4 regions of the Lutispora sp. QWL-02 genome follow, and region 4 is predicted to be linked to each of the others. Evidence: riboswitches for the same ligand, from Rfam matches in the RefSeq annotation. Region 4 holds a riboswitch; each other region holds the start of a gene.
The links. Region 4 has a riboswitch for cyclic di-GMP ahead of AC4HCY_RS15095 (glycerol kinase). Riboswitches for the same ligand answer to the same signal wherever they lie in the genome.
Positions count from the first base shown of each region.

Region 1: another riboswitch for cyclic di-GMP. It lies ahead of AC4HCY_RS19600 (S-layer homology domain-containing protein); the one in region 4 lies ahead of AC4HCY_RS15095 (glycerol kinase).
Region 2: another riboswitch for cyclic di-GMP. It lies ahead of AC4HCY_RS18940 (signal peptidase I); the one in region 4 lies ahead of AC4HCY_RS15095 (glycerol kinase).
Region 3: another riboswitch for cyclic di-GMP. It lies ahead of AC4HCY_RS04850 (chemotaxis protein CheX); the one in region 4 lies ahead of AC4HCY_RS15095 (glycerol kinase).

Region 1 is NZ_CM177762.1:4,112,306-4,115,478, forward strand. Features, by position in the region: gene AC4HCY_RS19600 (S-layer homology domain-containing protein) at 1-1,605, opposite strand, end outside; cyclic di-GMP riboswitch class I at 1,685-1,770, opposite strand; gene AC4HCY_RS19605 (HD-GYP domain-containing protein) at 1,803-3,173, opposite strand, start outside.
Region 2 is NZ_CM177762.1:3,968,257-3,971,429, reverse strand. Features, by position in the region: gene AC4HCY_RS18945 (Tex family protein) at 1-761, shown strand, start outside; cyclic di-GMP riboswitch class II at 936-1,019, shown strand; gene AC4HCY_RS18940 (signal peptidase I) at 1,282-1,848, shown strand; gene AC4HCY_RS18935 (TasA family protein) at 2,003-2,533, shown strand; gene AC4HCY_RS18930 (TasA family protein) at 2,572-3,173, shown strand, end outside.
Region 3 is NZ_CM177762.1:1,104,167-1,107,339, forward strand. Features, by position in the region: gene AC4HCY_RS04840 (amidohydrolase family protein) at 1-557, shown strand, start outside; gene AC4HCY_RS04845 (hypothetical protein) at 924-1,142, shown strand; cyclic di-GMP riboswitch class I at 1,420-1,503, shown strand; gene AC4HCY_RS04850 (chemotaxis protein CheX) at 1,624-2,091, shown strand; gene AC4HCY_RS04855 (serine hydrolase) at 2,197-3,173, shown strand, end outside.
Region 4 is NZ_CM177762.1:3,181,593-3,184,765, reverse strand. Features, by position in the region: gene AC4HCY_RS15100 (cysteine desulfurase-like protein) at 1-1,050, shown strand, start outside; cyclic di-GMP riboswitch class I at 1,228-1,313, shown strand; partial or broken gene AC4HCY_RS15095 (glycerol kinase) at 1,553-1,751, shown strand; gene AC4HCY_RS15090 (AAA family ATPase) at 1,803-3,173, opposite strand, start outside.

The DNA of each region.
Region 1 (3,173 bases), 930 kb from region 4:
GTAAGTGTACCCGTCATCATTGGCATTTTCCTGCCAATATACTACCGTATATGGAGTATTAGTATTAGCCTGCCATACAGCATAGAGCTTAATGTCCGATGTGACTGGTAAGTTAAGATTATAAGCTGATCCATTAGATGTCAGCGACCAGTACTTAAATGTATATCCGGATTTTGTTGTAGCTTCAATTGTTCCTATAGAAGATCCACCTATGATATATTTAGGTAATAAAGCACTTCCGCCTTGAGTATCAAATGTAACCTTCCAACGATCTGCTAACACAGCATATAATGTAGTATCTTGTGTAATTATTGTGCTGAAATCAAACTCTGTCCCATCAATAGTTGTTGACCAATGTGAAAATGCTTTGCCTGGTTTATTTACAACCAAAGGAACGCTTGAAGGATCGACATTTGTATTAGGTTCAATTTCTTTTGTAGCTATTACATTACCATCATAGACAAAGTATACATAACATACATCTTCAAATACTGCATTTACTTTTATAATACTATTTGTTGTAACATTCCTAGATTCAGCAAAATTTATAGGAGCCGTTTCACCTTCAACAACCCAACCGATAAATTTTTTACCTGCTGATGCTTCCGGAGTCTTGGGTTCTACTAAAAATTCTCCATTCAGAATAATCTGTGTGTCTACTAGATCACTGCCATTATAAAATTGATAGGTTGCCGCTGCAGTAGTACCAACCAAATAAATTGAGAAATGGTCTGTGCTAAATCTAACTACTCCATTATGAACTCTTGCTGGCATGTTGTTAACCCTAATCCCATCAGTTGAGGCTTTTGGAACAGACATCGTTCTAAATTCCTGAGTTTTATTCCTGCTAATCATGGTAGGTTCTAAATGATAAACCAAAATCTCATCTAAATCATTAGTGAACTCAACGCCGGAAAAACTAACTGATACTTCTCCATTTGGCTGAATTTCGATACCATTCCCGCTTAACAAAGTAATATCAAATGCTAGAAACTGTCCTAAATTAATTCCTTCATTTTCCCTAATTGCTTCTACATAATCCAAAGATTCATTATCAGATATGAGTCTTGCTGAAAGAATTGTATCATTAGGTATAACCCCGGCATCAGCAGATACTGTAATAGTAATTCCATCAATTTCAGAAGTTAAAGTTATAGGTTTCTCGATAACTGCCTCAATCTTCTCATAATAAACTACAACTTTATTCAATTCTTCATCTTCGTTTATTACAAGACTAATGGGTTGATCAGCTAAAACCTGGTATCCTTCTACTTCCGGATGAGTAATCTCTATAGTAGAGCCTACATCGCCGGAACCTGTTACCACATCCAAGCCTGGAATTGGTTCATCTGTTTCTTTAAGCAAATATTTAATTTCGTAGACCTTCTGTATTACAGGTTGTTGAATAGGATTCGCAGGGCCTCCCGGATGCCCTCCATAAACTGCATCAATAACGGTGGTCTGCTTTCCCTCTCCGCTGCTATCACCTTTTGTTTGATTTAAATTACTCAGAATAGTTTCATCAGCAAATGCTGCAATGCCCACGTTGAAAATCATTACTAATACCATCAGAAATGCGATGGATTTTTTTAACTTTCCTTTCATTTTTTCACCTCCTTCTTTAATAAGCTGAATTCGCAATTCTTGATATTTCTATAAAAAATCAGGCTGCAATATTAAATAACATTGCAGCCTGACAATCATAGCTTAGTAAGCTTTAGATTCATAGCTTTGCGTCCCTAACTTTCGCTAGGTTTGCCTTTTCATTTCTATCGAAATTAAGCATAAAAACTAAATTCCCCTTATATGGCTACTTCTTCTCTTCTCATCATTTGAACAAAGATTTTTGCCAGATATGGGTCAAATTGAGTTCCTGCTTTGCTCTCTATTTCTCTTAAAGCCTCAGCATTATTTATTGCGCTTTTGTATGGTCTGTCATTTACCATAGCATCATATGAATCTGCAATGGCAAATATTCTAACTGTATGAGGTATTTCATCCTGTTTCAAAAGTCCAGGATAACCTTTTCCATCCCATCTCTCATGGTGTATAAGTATCAATTCATCTATTGCCAATGTCTCTCTCGATGCTCCTATGATGTGGTAGCCTATCTCGCTATGACGCCTCACTCTTTCCCATTCATCACTGTTCAAAGCACCTTTTTTCTGCAATATTTGTGATGGAATACCGATTTTACCAATGTCGTGGAACTCGCATAGGAGTTTTAATTCTTCCTTTTCTATATCAGACAGGCCCAGCTTATCAGCCAACATGAGGCACAGGCCTTTGAGCCTTTCATAATGTGCCTTTGTTTCAAAGGATATCTCCTCTAGCCTATCCTTAAGATACTTGATCATTGACAGCTTCGCTTCTTTGCTCTCCGTAAGCTTATTGAAATACATCCTATCCTCGGCTTTTCTATAAATCTCAAATATGTCTTCTTCTCCATTTTTTTTAGTTGCTGCTCCAAAGCTAATGCTTATTTTGATAAAGTCAAGAGGATTTGCTATGCAGTCTTCTTTTATTCTATTTACTATAGACAAGGCAGTTTTTTCTGTAGTTTTGGGAAGCAAAACTACAAATTCATCTCCCCCCACCCTGCTGACTATATCTTCTTTTCTGAAAGCCCTCTTCATTATCTCAGCTACCCTTTTTAAAGCTTTATCGCCCATGTCATGACCAAAAGCATCATTTATAAGCTTAAGTCCGTTTAGATCACCAATTATTACACTTATGGGCAATTGTCTAAAGCTGTCCAGTCTTGAAAGCTCCTCATCAAAAAAGTCTCTGTTGTAAAGGCCTGTCAATTTATCCTTATAGCCAAAATACTCCCGCTTCTCCTCTAAATCATATATTTCTCCCCTATTTCTTATGTGGTCGGCAGACGATTCCTTTGATTTTTTGATTCTTGAAATATCATTATAAAAAAGTATTAGATAGTCTCTATCATCACTAAAAATATTGATTGAATACCATCTGTCTAATTCGTATATATGCTTTTCAAACTTTCTTCTAGTCTTTGGTATCATGTTGTAGTAAATATCCTTTATCCCAAATACATCGTTTTCATATTCCAATACTATTTCAGATATTTTTCTGCCCAGTATTCGTTCAGCCTTTATATTTGTAGCGTTTTGAAAATTATCACTTAGGCTTACCAATATATAGTCAAC
Region 2 (3,173 bases), 790 kb from region 4:
CTCAGAAAAATTTATCGGGAGCCTTAAACGCTGTGGTGGAGGACTGCGTGAACTCTGTCGGGGTAGATCTGAATACTGCCACTCCGTCTCTTCTGCAATATGTATCCGGCATAAACTCTGCAGTGGCAAAAAATTTGGTGGCCTATAGGGAAGAAGTCGGCAAGTTCAAGAGCCGAAAGGAGCTTTTGAAGGTGAAAAAGCTTGGAGAAAAGGCCTTCGAACAGTGCGCGGGCTTCCTGAGGATACCCGAATCCCAAAACATACTGGATAATACGGCAGTGCATCCTGAATCCTATGAAGCAGCTACGATACTGCTTGAAAAGCTGGGATGTGATAAAAGCGAGCCCAAATTACTGGCAGAAGTCCTGCAGCAGGTCAACGGCCTTAATGTTGAAAAGCTTTCGGAGGAGATAGGTGTAGGAGTGCCTACATTGAGGGATATAATAAAGGAACTGCAGAAGCCGGGCAGAGACCCAAGAGATGAGATGCCTAAGCCCATTTTTCATACCGATGTGCTGGAAATGAAGGACCTGAAGCCGGGCATGATACTTACAGGGACCGTGAGGAATGTAATAGATTTTGGAGCCTTTGTGGATATTGGCGTCCATCAGGACGGTCTGGTCCATATATCGGAGCTGGCAGATAAATTTGTTAGGCGTCCCATGGAAGTTGTACAGGTTGGGGACATTGTAAAGGTCAAGGTGCTGGAGGTGGATCTGGAAAGAAGCCGGATAAGCCTGAGCATGAAGGGCTTGAACTGATCCGGTCCGCCGCCCTGAGCGGCAGCAAAGGAATGAAAAAAAAGGTATAATCGGAAGAAAAAGCAAAGAACCAATAAAACATTGTTTTAAAAAAAATATAAAACGACAACTGAATATAACAAAATTTGCCTTCCCACCTATAGTAATATAGTCCTGTAGAAAATAAGTCCTTTATACTATATGGGAGGCAATGAGATACACTTTCTAAATGGGCACCTGGAGTGTATTTAGCCAATGGTGCAACCGACCCATCTACTTACAAATGTAGGTGGGTTTTTCTATGTGTGCCAGGCATGGCTTTAAAATAATTATTTTTCTCCTTCGATGGCGCTTATCATTTATTTGGAGCAAATGCATAAAATATTTCCATAGAATAAAATTCTAAGGAATAAAAAAGATGGAAAAGTCAATACTATAGCTGCAAATATAGTAAAAAATTCCTATGTATATAGGAATAAAACCTTATTCATGTCCATATATTTAACTAAAAAAATCAGAGGGATACGGGGGGAAGGAACGATTGATAAAAAAGTATATCAAAATATTCTTTGATGTGGTCTGTGCAGCCTTGGTTTTGTGCCTTGCACTTTTTATTTTTTCCTCTTTCAAAGCGAAATCAGATCCAAAGCATGTTCCCGGTATCGGAAGCTTCAAATTTATGTATGTTCTGACGGGCAGCATGAGCCCTGCTATTAAGCCGGGAGATATGATAATAACAAAGGCTGTAAAGATGGAGGAACTGGATAAAGGGGATATCATAACCTTTAGAGCCTCCGGAAACACATTGGTGACTCACAGGATAACAGATAAAAATCCGGACGGAAGCTTTGTCACCAAAGGAGATGCTAATAACGTAGAGGATTTAGACCTTAAGGCCAATAGCGAAAACATCGTAGGCAAATACATTTTCAGGATACCCAAAGGGGGATATGTGACCAAATTCATCCAGACTCCCATCGGCATGGTGCTTTTTATATTGGTACCCGTAGGGGTGCTGGCTGGAGGAGAGATAAAGAATTTTCTAAAAGAGATGGATGAAGAAGAAAAGAGTAAGAAAGAAGAAAAAGCTGAGGATATAAGGGGCTAGCCCTTTATCAACATATATGCCCGTTAAGGATATGAAAAATACATGGGAAAGGAGTAATTTGGATAACAATGAATTTTTTCGTTAAAGATGGAGGATGACAGGGCTTAGGTTTCGGTATCAAAAAAAATAATTTAAAAATTGGGAGGAAGAAAAAATGAAAAAGAAAGCGATAATCAGTTTAGTATTGATAGCAATGCTGGCCTTTGGTATAGGTGCAGGATCCTTCGCGTGGTTCACAAGCCAGGCAACAAGTGCAGATAATGTGTTTACGGCAGGTACATTGGAGATTAAGGCTAATGAAACAGTTCAGTTTAGCAAAGATATTTCTAATATATATCCAGTTTGGTCCGATTCCAATACCATAAAAATTAGCAATACTGGCACATTGCCTTTGAAGTTTAGGGTAAGCATGACAACATCCAATGATACGGGGCTGTTCAGCGGCAATCATCCCCTTCAGATTAAAATAAATGACGGTGAGTGGGTCAATGTTGGAGCATTCCAGCCTGTAGAATTCAATACACCTTTAGCAGCCGCAGGAGAAACAGATTTAGTTATGAGTTACAGACTTCCTGAAGGAGCAGACAATAGCTATCAAGGTAAAGCAGGCACACTAAACTTTACTTTTGATGCAACCCAGACCGAAAATCCAGGATGGACTCAGCAATATACCCCAGCTAATTAATTGTGCAGCTTGCTAAAAAGTAAATAGGAGGAGATTGAATGAAAAAGAAATTTCTCGCTATGATGATAGCCGTAACTATACTCTTTAGCTTAGCTGGGGTCGGCACCATGGCATGGTTTACCAGCCAGGCAGCCAGCACAGCAGCGTTCCAAGCAGGCACATTGGAGATAGAAGCCGGTGGTGGAGAAGGCACTATAGCAAACTTTACAATACAGAATTTGCAGCCATCCTTTAATTACGAAGCTGAAAATGACAGAAACGAGCCGCCGCAATATGCCTATGATCCCGAAAAAGGATATTTTGACCTGATAAATAAAGGTTCATTGTCCTCAAAGGTTTATAGATTGACAGTAGAAAATGTAAGACAGAATAACCTGACGGGAGAGCCGGTTAGCGATGCGTTATTCAATGATTTCTTGAAAAAACTGTATGTAGCTGTAACCGCAAAGGCTTATGATGGCGTTGAAGATGATATCCTCTATGTAGGGAGCCTCTACAAAATGATATATGACAACGGAGGATATTTTGATCCCTTTATTTTTATGAATCAAGGAGATAATAGAAAGGTTGAATTTGCAGTAGCCCTTCATAAGAGTGCAGGCAACGAATTCCAGAAGCTAGGATTGAAGGCCGACTTCAC
Region 3 (3,173 bases), 2.1 Mb from region 4:
CTTATGATACAGGGTTGGAAAATGTCTGCAGAGTGCTTAGAAGGGAAATACCCATCAAGGTCCATTGCGAGCAGTTTGATATGCTTACAACTATTAGGATAGCAAAGGAATTTAATGTGGAGTTTACCCTTGATCATGCTTGGGGAGCCGGTGATTTTATTGATGATATAGTCGACTCGGGCTGCAGAGGAGTTATTTATGGACCTATTGGTGTACCTTTACTGCCGGGGGAGTGCGGCAAAATCGACATAGGAGTCCTGGTGGAATTGGACAAAAAAGGAGTAAACTGTGCGATAATGACTGACGGTCCCATATTAAACCCGGAGGTAATCATTATACAAGCCGGTGAAGTAATTCGTTTTGGCGGAGATATAGAGAGAGTGCTCAATATGCTGACAATCAATCCTGCCAAGATATTGGGCATTGAAGACAGAGTAGGTTCTATTGAGGAAGGTAAGGATGCAGACATAGTTATTTTTAAGGGGATGCCTGCGGTAGATACGAATGCAACTGTTGCCTATACAATTATTAATGGTGAAGTAGTATATAAAAAATAAAGATGAATATAGTTCAAGCTATGTAGAAGGAGAGAAATGGAAGTATTCTTAAAGATACACATCTAAATCGATTCATGCCTTCTATATAGTCTCACAGTTGCTACCATCTGAGGTGAAGCATTTGACATTGAAGGGTGTGAAAACTATAATTGAGTTAAGATTAGGGGGCAATTATGTAAACTGTATTTTATGATGCCTGTTTACAGATTACCTTAATTTTGAGCAGTGACACTATATTAAACATTTAGATACAGAGTTTCTTAACCTCCTATATCTTTCTATGGATTAGGAGGTCTTTATTTTCTTTATATTATGAGGTTTGGAGCTTGCACGTTATAAAATAATTTTAAAGGAGCGGATTATCAAATGAAACCGGATCAATGCGAAGAATATGAGTGCAGCAGCTATAATTATGGGGACAAGGTAAGATTGAAGACGGATTGGTATCAGAAGCATGGATTTCCTTATAAGAAAGGAAGCTGTTTCAAGGTTTATTATCAGTATTTCGATTGGATCGTAACAAACAGAGCCGATTTTCACATAGCTGATATAGAACTGGTAGAAACCAAAGCTAAGACAGCATAGAACCACATTTGCATACATGCCTGACATCCATATAACGCTCAGGTTCCTCCTCATGGCACAGTTTCTTCATCTCAAAATACCTATATACTTTTTTAAAAGACCTGTCCATAACCTCTGGTGGATTATGTCATTTCTTCAATAAAGCTCTCCTGTAAAGGTAAACGACTCAAGGATTGACAACCTAACTTCACGATATAGCCTGTTATGCAGCATGCCGAAAAGAAGATAAATATTGACATATCAATTTTCAGATGGTAATATAAAAATAATTTGTATAATCAATAATGGGCAAACCTGTCGAAAGTCAGGGACGCAAAGCTACGAGTCTAATGTGGGACACTACGATAGTCGGGCTGCAATAGGAGTACTGTCTTATTCAAACCGTGGTAAATTTGTACTATGGTTTTTTTGATTTGTAAGCGGGATTGGTGTATATCCCGTTTAAAGCAGCAAAAATTACATATAAAAGGAGAGCCAGTAAATGAACGTTGAATATATAAATCCATTCATCACAGCAAGTCGAAGCGTGATAAGGCAAACCACTGGATTTGAGCCTGCCATTGGAGAGCTATATGTTAAAGCCACACCATATACCGGCGACAAAGTTATGATTATAATAGGCCTGGCAGGTAAAATTCGCGGAAATGTAGTAGTATCTTTTGATTATGAAACAGCTTATAAGATCGTTTCTGCAATGATGGGCGGAATGCCTATACAGACCCTCGATGAAATGTCCAAAAGCGCCATTGCAGAGCTGTGCAATATGATATTAGGGAATACGGCAACAATTTTTTCGAAAAAAAATATTCATGTGGATATAACGCCTCCCACAGTCTTAACCGGAGATAACATGCAATTAAGTGCAGCTAAATCAACGGTTGTGTGCATACCCTTAATATTAGACGATAACGCTAAAATAGAACTGGATATATCATATGTAGAAAACTGATAGGTAAAACAGTCAATTTGATGTAATATCCACCCGTCCTACAGCATATCTAAAATTCAGGAGAACTTTTGTTGCTTCTTAATTTCTGGAAGGCTGGGTGGTTTCGTGAATAATAAAAGAATCTTGACTTTCATTCTTATTTTATCATTTACTTTTACCTCTGTTATTTTGCCATGCTGCGAAGGGCTTACAGAGCCCAATGCATCAGCTCAGCAAGACGAGACAACAGGAGACGCGGTGCAGAAAAATAGGCTGCCCTTCGAGGGGTTGATAAGTGATCCGGATTGGCAGGAGGACGGGCAGGACTCAGAGATAGAAGAGCAAAGGATGGCAGAGGCGGAAAAGCGCTTCTATGATGATATTGATGCCATGGTAAAGAAACAAGTGAATAGCTTTGCGAAAAACGGCGGAAAAGGTACCATAGGCATATATATAAAGGAATTAAAAACAGGCTATGAATATGATTACAACGGCAGCAAGCTATCCGACAAGTTTGAAGGCGAGGGCTTTTTCCAGACGGCGTCAACCTGCAAGCTGGCAGCGGCGGCAGTGGTATATTATTTAAATAATTTGGGAGAGTTGGATATCGATAAAGAGTATACGGATGAAATTACAGGAAGCAAGTATAACATGAAGCAGCTCACCTATAAGATGATAACTCATTCCGTTAACGGATATTTTAATACATTGCTGAGGCATTTCGGCAACGTTAAGCTCAATGAAGTTTTTTTAGAGCTGGGGCTGAAGAATACCTATGTATATAGTGAGATAGGCCCTGCTCCGGCTATGTCATATAATGAAAACATCAAAAGGTACGGCGCCAGCAAAGGACCCAGGACCACGCCAAGGGATCTGGGGCATATCTTGGATCTGCTTTATGAGGGCAAGACCTTCGGGGAGGCTAACAGCAAATATTTTGATGAATCCCTGAGAAACAATATTTACAGCAACAGGCTGCCCCAGGGCATCGGATATAAATCTCCGGTAGCCCATAAGACGGGAACCAATGACAGCGGCGTATATAATGATGCAGGCATAATATATTTGAAGGATAATCCATATATTATGGTTGTTATGAGCTT
Region 4 (3,173 bases):
GAAACCAGAAAAGCTTTTGCAGATTTTATTGGATGTTCTTGGGATGAGGTTTCCTTTGGTGCCAATTCTACAACAATAAATTTCAACCTTGCTTCTGCTATAGCCAGAGATCTTAAGCCCGGGGATGAAGTGATTATTACTGATATAGATCATGAGTGCAATAGAGGACCCTGGGAGATGCAGGAGGAAAGGGGTATAATAATACATAATGTCAAGGTGGATCTGGAAAAGTGTATAATTGATATGAACGACTTTAAAAGCAAGCTCAATGATAAAACCAAGGTTGCAGCGTTCAACTATGCTTCAAACGGAGTAGGGACTATCAGCGATGTGAAGACAATGGTTTCAATGGCTCATGAAGTAGGAGCACTTACTATTGTGGATGCAGTACACTATGCTCTTCACGGCCCTATAGATGTTAAAGACTTGGATACGGATTTCCTTTTCTGTTCTGCATATAAGTTCTTCGGTCCGCATATTGGGGTACTATATTCCAAAAAGGAGAAATTAGAAGGGCTAAGGACTATAAAAGTTAAAGAACAGGATGATTTTGCACCTTATAAATTTGAGACCGGGACATTAAATCACGAAGGAATAGCAGGAGCTGCAGAAGCTATAGAGTTTATTGCTTCTATAGGCGAGACCTACGGAAGTGAATTTGAAAAAGAGTTAAAAGGCTTCATAGGCAGAAGAAGAAATGTGGTCGCCGGTATGTTGGCTCTGGAAGCTTATGAACAGCCGATAACAGAGCATTTTATAGATGGATTGGAAAGAATACCGGGAGTTAGAATTTATGGTCCTCCAAAGGGATATCCAAGAACTTCGACAGTATCCTTTACCATGAAAAACAAATCTCCGAGAGAAGTAGCCGAATATCTTTCAGACAGAGGCATATTTGTGTGGGATGGAGATTTTTATGCTTCAAAACTGGTCAGGGTTTTAGGCTTGAGAGAGAGCGGCGGGCTGGTGCGTGTAGGGCTTGCTCCATACAATACGATGGAAGAGATAGATAGAACGCTGAATGCTATCAGAGAATTAGCGGAGAAATAAAATTCCGATGCAGCTTGTTTTAGTGCTAGATCTGGATAAATATACTGATAGCCTTATAAATAATAGCCTATAATACCTGCAAATTATATAAAAAAACAGGGTCTTTAGTGCTAAATAAATGTATATTTAGACATATGTCCACGAGTTGAATACAGGAATATAATTCAATTAAACAAAACTTGATAAAGGCAAACCCATCGAAAGGTGGCGACGCAAAGCTATAGGGGCTACAGTGAAGATTACTAAGCCAGCCAGTTGCCGTGCTAAATAATGTGGATGCGTTATTTATAAAGTCGCTATCTTATGATTGGCGGCTTTATTTAGTTCAATATGCATATAATCAAGCGTTGCTGTCGGCATTATGAAAGGCATTTTTCGCCATAACGGGGAAGGGGTGAGAAGTATTGGGAATAGTTATTGCAGCATCATTTTTTATTTTTGTTGCTTTATTCTTTATATCTACTTATCTTATAGTAAACAGTAAAGAGATTGTATAGATTCAAGAATGATAGAGACAACTGCGTTGGGTGCCTCATATTTGGCGGGTCTCGGTTCAGGTCTTTGGAACAGCAAGGATGAAATACAAAAGGAATGGACTTCTTGATAGGATATTCATACCATGCATGAGTAATGAGCTGAGAAATGAAAAATATATAGGATGGGAAAAGGCTGTGGAGAGATCTATGGAATGGTGCAAATAAGCAAAAATATTGTCATCCTCAGGCTTATAGCCTATAGAATGACAATATTTTTTATGCGGCTTCTTTTTTGATCAAAGCTCTTAGCTCATCACCGGACAGAGTTTCTTTATCCAATAACTCGCTGGATACATCCTTCAATATTTGTATGTTTTCATTCAATAGAGAAAGGGTGCTTTTTTCTACCTCTCCCAATATGGATGAAATAGCATTGTGAAGTTTTTCCTTTGGCAAATCTTCGGCCGATATTATGCCTAATTCAGACATGCCTCCATATACTATATGGCGGGCAAGGTCCGATGCATTCTGAAAATCGCTTGACGCTCCTGTGCTTCTGGAGCTCAACAGAACCTCTTCGGCCAGAGCTCCGGCTAAGGATACTGCGATGCGGCCATTAAGGTAATCACAGGTATAAAGAAACATATCGTCTTCCTGTGTATTGCGCACATAACCAAGAGCATTGCTCCTTGATGCAACATTCACACTGGCTACGGAATGCGGGAATAAAAGCTCTCCTATCAGAGCATGGCCTGATTCATGTATTGCAATTCTAAGCTTCTCATCGACACTGGGAAGCCTGTCAAGCTTTTCTCCCATCATAACCTTTTCAATAGCATTTTTAAAATGCACGGAAGATATTTCTTTTGATTCATCTCGCATTGCCAATATGGCCGCTTCATTGGCTACGCTTTCCAGCTGGGCTCCGGAGAACCCGAAGGTATCCCTTGCTATAGCCTCTATTTCGACTTCTGCGGATAAAGGCTTATTCCTTGTATGGAGCTTTAAAATATGAGCCCTTCCCTTTTTATCGGGCAAATCAACCTTTACAATGCGGTCAAATCTTCCGGGGCGCAGGAGCGCCGAATCCAGCATATCCGACCTATTAGTCGCTCCAATCACAAGGACTTTTACCTCATCGTCAGAAGAAATTCCGTCCATTTGGACCAAAAGCTCGTTGAGTGTCTGATCGTGTTCCTGGTGGCTGTGGTTTTGTCCTCTTTTTCCGCCCAGCACCTCGATTTCATCAATGAAGATTACGGCACTGTGCCTGTTCATCCTTTTTGCAGCTTGTTTGGCCTGGGTGAATAGCTGACGAACCCTTTTGGCGCCTACACCTACATACATTTCTACAAATTCAGAGCCGCTGGCTGATAAAAATATGGAATTGGTGTATTGAGCTGCAGCTTTTGCCAATAGAGTTTTTCCTGTTCCAGGGGGCCCGTTCAATAATATACCCTTTAATGGGCGAATACCTAAGGCTTTTAGCTTGTCATTGCTTTTTATGAATTCAAGGGCTTCCCGCAGCTCATTTTTAGCTATCTCTTGTCCTCCTATATCGTTGAAAGAAATGGAGCTATCCTTTCTTCCTTCGCCAACAGAAGAGCTTTTTACTTTTAATAGCTTGCTGTCAGTGATAAAATATAT